DNA from 4 places in the Rhizobium sp. AG855 genome. Region 1 is predicted to be linked to each of the others. Evidence: predicted binding sites of a transcription regulator. Region 1 holds the regulator's gene; each other region holds the start of a gene.
The links. Region 1 encodes LexA, which represses DNA repair genes until DNA is damaged. Its sites were predicted from a motif close to TGTTCNNNNTGTGTTCNG; they were not measured.

Region 1 (2,200 bases):
TAAAGCCAAGCTGCGTGAAACGATGCCGGGCGGTATCGAGGTCAATCACCGGCAGGACGAGGTGGTCGACGGCGCGGGGCGCTGGATTTGTTTCAGTCATGACAGAGACCTTCGTTCGCCGAGACACTTAGGAACGGCCCGACTGTTTTGTAAGAGCTTCGATCGCCTGGCGCAGGGTATCGATCTCGGCACGCGTTTCGCGCAGTTCCTTCACCACCTGTTCGTCGATCTTGTGATGAAGGGCGAGAACCTCGATCTCAGCCTTGAGATTGATCTCGTAATCCTTGGCCGCCATGAAGCGGTCCCGTTCCGCCTGGCGATTCTGGCTCATCATGATGATCGGCGCCTGGATGGCTGCGACCATGGACAAAAGAAGATTGAGGAAGATGAAGGGGTAAGCATCAATCGGGCGCGCTGCCAGAATGACCGTGTTGAGAATCACCCAGGCGACCAGAAAGAGCAGGAAGCCGATGATGAAACTCCAGGAACCGCCGATCCGCGCGATGCTGTCTGCCACGCGTTGACCGAAGCTCGAACCGGCAAGGAAATCCTCACCGGCATTCGTCGAAACCGTGCGTCGCTCCCGCGCCTTTTTCAGGACCTTCTTCTCGGCCGATGTCAGTTGATCGACCTGCTTACCGAGCAGGGTCTTTTCCAGGTCTTTCAGCATTTCGATCTTCTCACAGGAGCTTGGAAGGGATCCGACAGGGACAGGTGTCACCCGATTGACAGGGATAGGTCCGATGGCCGCAGTCATCCGGTGACGGTGAAGACGCCTATCGCATTTTCGCGACGGTTGTTCACGGAAATTTATCCACTTGCGGAACACAAATGGAACATATAGTGTCTGTTCTGGATTTGTTTCACAAACGGGGCTCTGCATATGCTGACGCGCAAGCAACAGGAACTGCTTCTCTTCATTCACGAACGGATGAAGGAATCGGGCGTGCCGCCTTCATTCGACGAAATGAAGGATGCCCTCGATCTTGCGTCGAAATCTGGCATTCACCGACTGATCACGGCCCTTGAGGAACGCGGTTTCATTCGCCGGCTTCCCAATCGGGCGCGTGCGCTTGAAGTCATCAAGCTGCCGGAAGCCTATACACCCAGCCTGCAGCCGCGGCGCGGTTTTGCACCGAGTGTCATTGAGGGCAGCCTGGGCAAGACGCCGCCGCCTGTGCCCGCCAGACCGAGTGTCGAAGACCAGAATTCCTCCGTCAGCGTACCGGTCATGGGCCGAATCGCGGCCGGGGTGCCGATCTCGGCCATTCAGAACAACACCCATGACATCACCGTTCCCGCCGAAATGATCGGTGCCGGCGACCATTACGCACTTGAGGTCAAAGGCGATTCGATGATTGACGCCGGCATCCTCGATGGCGATACCGTCATCATCCGCAATGCCTCCAACGCCAATCCGGGCGACATCATCGTCGCACTCGTTGATGACGAAGAAGCAACCTTGAAGCGCTTCCGTCGGCGTGGCGCTTCGATCGCTCTGGAAGCGGCCAATCCGGCTTACGAGACGCGGATTTTCCCGCCGGACCGGGTCAAGATCCAGGGCAAGCTCGTCGGCTTGATCCGCCGATATCACTGACGGACAGGCATTGCGGGATTGTGGGGGCCGTTTTTCCGTTCCGTCTCGCTGTCGCTATCTTTGTCCTTGCTATCTCCTGAGTCTATGCCGTGCTGCCTGGCGGTTTCGCCTGTGCGCCAATCGTAGAGACGATGGATTGTCCAGGGCCGTGGCGGGCCTGACAAGGCGGGCGAGATCTCAATCGTCTTGTCGTGGTGGGCGCCAAGCCGGATTTCCACGGCGCCGCTTGTGCGCAGTGTTGTCTCGCTGAGGAATGTTGCAGTCGACCGGCAGCCTTTCATGCGGCTGCGGCCCCCAAGGATGACGATATCGGCGACGTCGCAGGCAGGTCCGGCAAGATCCGGGCGGTCAACGGTCAACACCGTCCATCCATCAACAAGTTTTGCGGCGCAGGCGCTGCGGATGCAGGTGAAGCGGTCCGTTTTGGCTGTCTGGACCAGTTGCTCGAGCGTTTGTCTCGCCAATTGTATCGTCGCGGAATCCCAGGTTTCTTCCTTCTTCCAGTCTGCAGGCGGCGGGAGCACGGGTGCACTTTCCATACTCGGGGGCAGATGGTGGTCGGCGGCCAGTGCCGGCTGCCATTGATCGAAGAGGAAGGGGGGA
Region 2 (2,200 bases), 350 kb from region 1:
CGTGGGGTAGGGCCATGTCAGACTCAAGACCGCTTTCCGGGAAAGGTGTAACCGGTCTGTACCGTACCCTTGCCGAACTTGTCGCGCAATTTGTCCATCGCCGCTTCCGCCGCCGCCCGCCGTGTGGCCTGCGCATCGACCAGATCCGGCGGATCGGCCGTGGCCGCATCCCTCAGATCGCTGACCCCGATCCCGATCAGGCGAAAACGCGTTCCGTCGGCCTCCTTCTCCAGAAGCGCCATGCCCGTGCGAAAGATTCGGTCCGCCAATTGCGTCGGATCGTCCAGCCGCCGGTTGCGGGTCCGCGACTTGAAGTCGGCAGTCTTCAGTTTCAGCACGACAGTCTGGCCGGCGATCCCATGCCGCTTCAGCCGCCAGGCAACCTTTTCGGAGAGTTCCCGCAGATGTACGATCAGGTCTTCCGGCTTGCTGATATCGTCGAAGAACGTCGTCTCGGCCGAGACGCTCTTGGCCGGATCGTTGGGATGCACGCTGCGGTCGTCGATGCCGCGCGACAACCGCGCCAGCCGCTGTCCCATGACGCCGTAGCGCCGCATCAGGGCCGCTTCCTCCATCACCTGCAACTGTCCGATCGTGCGGATGCCGTCGGCCTGCAGTGTGGCGGCCAGCGCCTTGCCCACGCCCCAGATCAGCGTCACCGGCTTGTCGGCGAGAAATGAGATCGCCTCCGAAGCCCCGATCACAGAAAAGCCGCGTGGCTTCTGCAGGTCGGAAGCAACCTTGGCGAGGAACTTGCAGTAGGACAGGCCAACCGAGATCGTGATCCCGATTTCCTGTTCGACCCGACGGGCAAAGCGCGCCAGCACCCGCGCCGGCGGATCGTGATGCAGAAGCTCCGTGCCACGCAGTTCGAGAAAGGCCTCATCGATCGAGATCGGCTGCACCAGCGGCGTCAACTCCTCCATCAGCGCCCGCACCTCGCGTCCGACGCGCACATATTTCTCCATGTCCGGCTTGATCACGACAGCCTGCGGACAGGCCTCCCGCGCCTTGAACATCGGCATGGCCGAACGCACCCCATGGATGCGCGCCACATAGCAGGCGGTCGAGACAACGCCACGTTTGCCGCCGCCGATGATCACGGGCTTGTCGACGAGTTCGGGATTGTCGCGTTTCTCCACCGCCGCGTAGAAGGCATCGCAATCGACATGCGCGAGTGTCAGGTCATAGAGTTCCGGATGATAGACCAGCCGGGGACTGCCGCAGGCGCGACAGCGCCGCAGTCCATCGGGCTGCCCTTTCAGGCAGTCACGGCAGAAGCCGGGGTGAAGATGGTCGGTCGTTGACATCGCGGGAACAAAGGTTGAACATGCCAACCCTATGCCGCGCCCCGACGCATGACAAGAGCCACGCTCGGCGCAGTCAGCCTGTCCCCACGTCCTTTGTCGAAACCTCCACTCAATTGCGGAAATGCGTCTCGATCAGACCCCGTGCCTCGGCCCAGTCTTGTGCCCGCAGCACATGCGGCTCCGGATCCGGCGCAAAGCGGAAAATCGCGACATCCGGCGGCAGATAGACCAGCGCGCAGTCCGGCACATGTTCGCCGACCGAGCGCAGATTGCCGACCATATCGTCGACAAAGGCAAGGGGCAGGGCGCGCTTGCCATGCAGCGCCGCAACGATCGGTCCCTTCGGCTCCTCGCTTGATATCATCGGGTAGGAGAGCGTCAGCCGGTCGAGCAGCCGGCGCCGCACTTCCGCGTGTCGCGGCGGCATGGCGGTGAGAAAGACGAGATCGGCCTCTTCCGCCAGCGCATGCAGGCTGTCCACGGCTTCGGCGAAAGGCGTCTGCCAGCGGTCCTGCTCGATGAAGAAGTCGTGGATCAAAGCCTTGACCGCCACATCATTCAGCGCCGTCTCTGCGGCGTCGACGATATTGCCGGTCAGCTTGAACGAGCGCGGCAGCAGGCTGTAGCCGCGCTCCAGCAGGAAGGCTTCGAAAGGCGTGGCAAACTGCAGCACCACGTCGTCGACGTCGCAGACGATAAGCGGCCGGTCGGCAAGCTTGATGTGGTCGAGATCGGTGAGCATCAGAACTCGCCCGAATCGAGCCCGGGTCGCACATAGTGGTGATAGGCCGCAACGACCACCTCGGGTTTGGTGTCCGTTGCCTGGCAGAATTCCATGAGGGTCGGTTCGTGCTGCATCAGGAATTCCAGCATGCCGGCGAGAAAGCCGG
Region 3 (2,200 bases), 490 kb from region 1:
GCCATGTTGTTCAGCGGGTGCTGATTGCGCTGCAACTGCTCGATTTCCTCGCCGACGGCGCGGGCCTCCTCTTCCGAGTCCCAGGCCGCGTGCACGACGACCTTTTCGTCGTTCGGGTCGACGCGGTCGGTGAACAGCGTCTTGCCAAGCCGGCCTTCATTGTGAGCGATCAGATGGCCGGCAGCACCCAGGATATGTTCCGTCGAGCGGTAGTTGCGCTCCAGCTTGATCACCTTGGCGCCGGGGAAATCCTTCTCGAAACGCAGGATGTTGTCGACCTCGGCGCCACGCCAGCCATAGATCGACTGGTCGTCGTCGCCGACGCAGCAAACATTCTGTGGCACGCCCTGTGGGCGCTGGGCGAGCAGGCGGAGCCACATGTACTGCGCGGTGTTGGTGTCCTGATACTCGTCGACCAGGACATATTTGAAGCGCTGGTGGTATTCCTTCAGCACATCCGGGTTGGCCTTGAACATCCGGATCGGATGCAAGAGCAGGTCGCCGAAATCGCAGGCGTTCAGCGTCTTCAGGCGGGCTTGGTAGGCCGCATAGAGTTCGCGGCCCTTGCCGTTGGCAAAGGCGCGGGCATCGCCTTCCGGGATCTGGGCGGGGTCGAGGCCCTTGTTCTTCCAGCCGTCGATCATCTGGGCGAACTGCTTGGCCGGCCAGCGCTTGTCGTCCAGACCCTCGGCCTGGATGATCTGCTTGATCAGCCGCACGACATCATCGGTGTCGAGGATGGTGAAATCGGAGGAGAGGCCGACCAGTTCGGCGTGGCGACGCAGGAGCTTGACGCCGATCGAGTGGAAGGTGCCGAGCCAGGGCATGCCTTCGACAGCGCCGCCGACGAGATGGCCGATGCGTTCCTTCATCTCGCGGGCGGCCTTATTGGTGAAGGTCACGGCGAGGATCTGGCTGGGATAGGCGCGGTTGGTCGCAAGGATATGGGCGATGCGGGTGGTGAGCACGCGTGTCTTGCCGGTGCCGGCACCAGCCAGAACGAGCACGGGACCATCAACCGTTTCGACGGCTTCGCGCTGTTCCGGGTTCAGGCCCGTCAGGTAATCCGGAGCGCTCGCCTGTCCGCGCGCGGCCATGGCGCGGGCTGCAATGCCCAGTCCACCCGTCGTCGGCGGGGCAGGGGCTGCTTCCTTCTTGCGCGGGGCTGGTTCCTCGTCGAAGAAGGGAATATCGTCAAAACCGTTACTCATGCGGCCCAATGTAGTGATTCGGGATCGAAAGGCCAGTGAGGGCGTTCTGGTTTTATTCCTGCGGGGACCGTTCACCACCGGTTTTCGACCGCAATCCGGCGACACCGTGGCTCGCTGTCGACCGTGCGGCCAGCGGTGCAATCGATCGTCTGATCACGCGGGCGTGAATTCGCGCGAGATTACAAATCAGTAAGCTTGCCTCGAAGGCATTGCCAGACACAATCTGAGCCCCATACTCCGCCCTATCGATTGTATGAATATCATCTGGAGCCTTGCATGCCGCTTTGGAAGCAACTCATCATCAGTGTTGCGCTGTTGTTTCTCGGACTATGCCTCTGGGTTTATATGTCGCCCGGCGCCGGGCGGAGCCTTGTGCAGATGGGCGTACCCGAGGGTCTCGTCGCAATGATCTCGGCCGGTGACCCCGAGGTCCCGTCTGGGAACGGGTCGGCTGCCAGGGGGCAGGCTCAAGGTCAAGGTCAAGGACAGGGACAGGGACAGGGCCAAAGACGAGGCGGCGGCCGCGGCGATCAGAACATCCTCGTTGCGACGCAGCCGGTTGTCATGGCCGTCGTCAACGACCGGCTGAACGCGATCGGCGACGGCGAGGCGATCGATGCGGTGACCGTCATGCCGCAGGCCTCTGGCATGATTGCCGAGATCCTGGTGACCTCTGGTCAAAAGGTCAAAAAAGGTGACGTGATCGCGCGCCTCGACAGCGACGAGCAGGTGATCCTGCGCGATCAGGCGAAGGTTGCGCTGAGGAGCGCGACGGAGAAGGCGGAGTCCTACGGAAATCTGAAGAGTTTTTCCCGTCTTGAGGTTCTGGATGCGCAGATCGCGCGCGAGCAGGCCGAACTCCAGTTGACCACGGCCGAACTGAACCTCAAGCGCCGGCAGATCACGGCGCCGATCGATGGCGTGATCGGTATTGTCGGCGTGAGCGTCGGCGACAATGTGACCAATTCGAGCGCCATCGTCTCCCTCGA
Region 4 (2,200 bases), on a different contig from region 1:
TGCAGCATGGCCGGGATCTGCGTGCGCGCAGCCAGAAAGGCGGAGGTCAGGTTGACATTGATCACGTCGTGCCACATTTCCGTATCAAGTTCGGCGAGGGGAGCGATCTTTCCAACAGTACCGGCATTGTTGATCGCGATGTCGAGGCGACCGAAATGGCCAAGCGCTGCCTCCACCATTTTCGCATGCGTCGCGGTCTGGGCCACATCTCCCGGAACGGTCACGGCACGGCCGCCGGACCGCCGGATTTGCGAAGCGGCATCGTCAAGGGCACCCACACCCCGAGCGTTCAGGACAACAGCGGCACCGCATTCTGCAAAGAGGCGCGCCGTCGCGAGACCAATACCCGAGGATGCGCCGGTGATGATGGCAACCTTGCCGTTAAGACTGTTCATGATGATGATCTCCTTGGTTGGGAGATTGGTGATAGGCGCCGGCTGCGGGCTTCGCCCACCCGTTTCTTGCGGATCACGTCCCGCGTTAAGGATGCTGCTTGCAAGTCAGCCGTGAGGGGTGAGGGCGTGAGCGGAGAGGCTTAGCGATCCGTCGCTGCGGCTTCTTCTGCGCTTTCCTCGATCCGCTCCATGTCGTCATCGGAGAGGCCGAAGTGATGGCCGATCTCGTGGATCAGGACATGGGTGATGATATCCCCCAGCGCCTCCTCGTTTTCGGCCCAATAATCGAGGATGGGCCGACGATACAGCGTGATACGGTTCGGCATCATCCCAGTTTCCATGGTGAAGCGTTCGGATATGCCCCGCCCCTCGAACAGGCCGAGTAGGTCGAAAGGCGTTTCCAGCGCCATGTCCTCAAACACTTCATCCGTCGGAAAATCAGTGATCTCGATGATGAGATCCTTGGTCAGGTCGCGGAATTCCTGCGGCAGATGGCCATAGGCCTCGATCGCCAGCGACTCGAACGTGCTGATCGTCGGGGCATGGCGTTCGCGCCAATCCTCGCTCTGGTCAATACGGGCCATGATTACTCCTTACTGGTTGAAGATATAGGCGTTTTGCCCGATCATTTCGAGAGCAAATCCCGAAGAGGAATAAATTCTTATTCGAATCCGGTTGACTCTTTTGTCCAGCTCTGGAATCTCTAGGAACATATAGAGAACATCCGGGATAGGAGAGATCGTCATGGGCCTTGGCCCTCAGGCGCATGGAGAGCTTTTTGCCCTGCGGCAAACCATTGCCCGCATTGAGGGAAAGCCGGACCATGCCGCTCGTCTGGCAGCAGGACTTGACCAGGAGGGGCAAGCCGGAACGCAGGGCAGGGCAGGGCGTGAGGGTTTTGACTTATTCCCCTCGACGCTCCGGTTCGACGATCTGATGGTGGAACTGCTGATGTCCGGTCTGATGGTGGAGCTGCGCGGTGAACGACTTCAGCAGGCCGGTACCACCACCGGGTTTGCGCTGGCACTGGCAATCATGGGTGGCGATCAGGCGGCAAAGGGTGGCTCTAAACGCCTGCTTTTCATCGCTGATCCGGATGTCGTACGAGAGGCGGGTCTGGTCTATGCCCCCGGCCTCGTGGATTTCGGGTTGGATCCGGCAGAACTGGTTCACGCACTGCCGCGCCGCATCGAAGACGCGCTTTGGCTGGCGGAAGCCGCACTGGTTTCCCGCGCCTTTTCCAGCGTCGTGCTGGAGGTGCATGGCAATCCAAAGAAATTCGGCCTGACCGAGAGCCGGCGCCTTAGCCTCAAGGCGCGGGGCACGGGTGGCAGGTTGTTTGTGCTGCGGCAGGCAGGAGAAGAAGAGGCCTCCAGCGCCTCACTTCGTTTGTCTGTCCAAACCGCGCCGGCGGCGGCGCGTATTCTCGCCAACGGAACCCTGCTGGGCGGCAGCATCGGGTTTCCTGCTTTTCGTATCCTTGCCGAGAAGTCCCGATTTCCGGGACAGACCGAGCTCATCCTGGAGTGGAACCCTGATGACCGCCGCCTTCACCCCCTCGCTGATACCGGAACATCCGGCATCGGATCGCCGGATCCTCTCCCTCTACTTTCCACGGCTCGCGACCGATCGCATCGCACGCAGGCGCTGGGGTCTGTCGTGGCGTTCGGCCCCATGCTCAACCGCGCATCCTGAAAGGACGCCGCTCGTCTGTGCCGCCCGTGCTGCCAATACCATGCGGTTGACAGCGCTGGATGAGATGGCTGAGAGTTTTGGCCTGCGCGTCGGCCAGGGTTTGGCAGAGG

Region 2: DFO46_RS09780 (DNA polymerase IV) is a predicted target of LexA. The motif match lies at 1,314-1,331, and genes of this name have one in related genera.
Region 3: DFO46_RS05565 (UvrD-helicase domain-containing protein) is a predicted target of LexA. The motif match lies at 1,254-1,271, and genes of this name have one in related genera.
Region 4: DFO46_RS17260 (metallopeptidase family protein) is a predicted target of LexA. The motif match lies at 1,101-1,118, and genes of this name have one in related genera.

Annotation. Positions count from the first base shown of each region.
Region 1 is NZ_RAQG01000003.1:1,634,864-1,637,063, forward strand. It holds gene DFO46_RS07900 (VOC family protein) at 1-100, opposite strand, end outside; gene DFO46_RS07905 (DUF1003 domain-containing protein) at 128-670, opposite strand; gene lexA (transcriptional repressor LexA) at 884-1,597, shown strand; gene DFO46_RS07915 (ComEC/Rec2 family competence protein) at 1,591-2,200, opposite strand, start outside.
Region 2 is NZ_RAQG01000003.1:1,980,918-1,983,117, reverse strand. It holds gene DFO46_RS09780 (DNA polymerase IV) at 24-1,310, opposite strand; gene DFO46_RS09775 (hypothetical protein) at 1,420-2,052, opposite strand; gene DFO46_RS09770 (DUF3572 domain-containing protein) at 2,052-2,200, opposite strand, start outside.
Region 3 is NZ_RAQG01000003.1:1,143,992-1,146,191, forward strand. It holds gene DFO46_RS05565 (UvrD-helicase domain-containing protein) at 1-1,211, opposite strand, end outside; gene DFO46_RS05570 (efflux RND transporter periplasmic adaptor subunit) at 1,488-2,200, shown strand, end outside.
Region 4 is NZ_RAQG01000004.1:85,347-87,546, reverse strand. It holds gene DFO46_RS17265 (SDR family oxidoreductase) at 1-395, opposite strand, end outside; gene DFO46_RS17260 (metallopeptidase family protein) at 536-979, opposite strand; gene DFO46_RS24165 (hypothetical protein) at 1,332-2,090, shown strand; gene DFO46_RS17255 (DNA polymerase Y family protein) at 1,990-2,200, shown strand, end outside.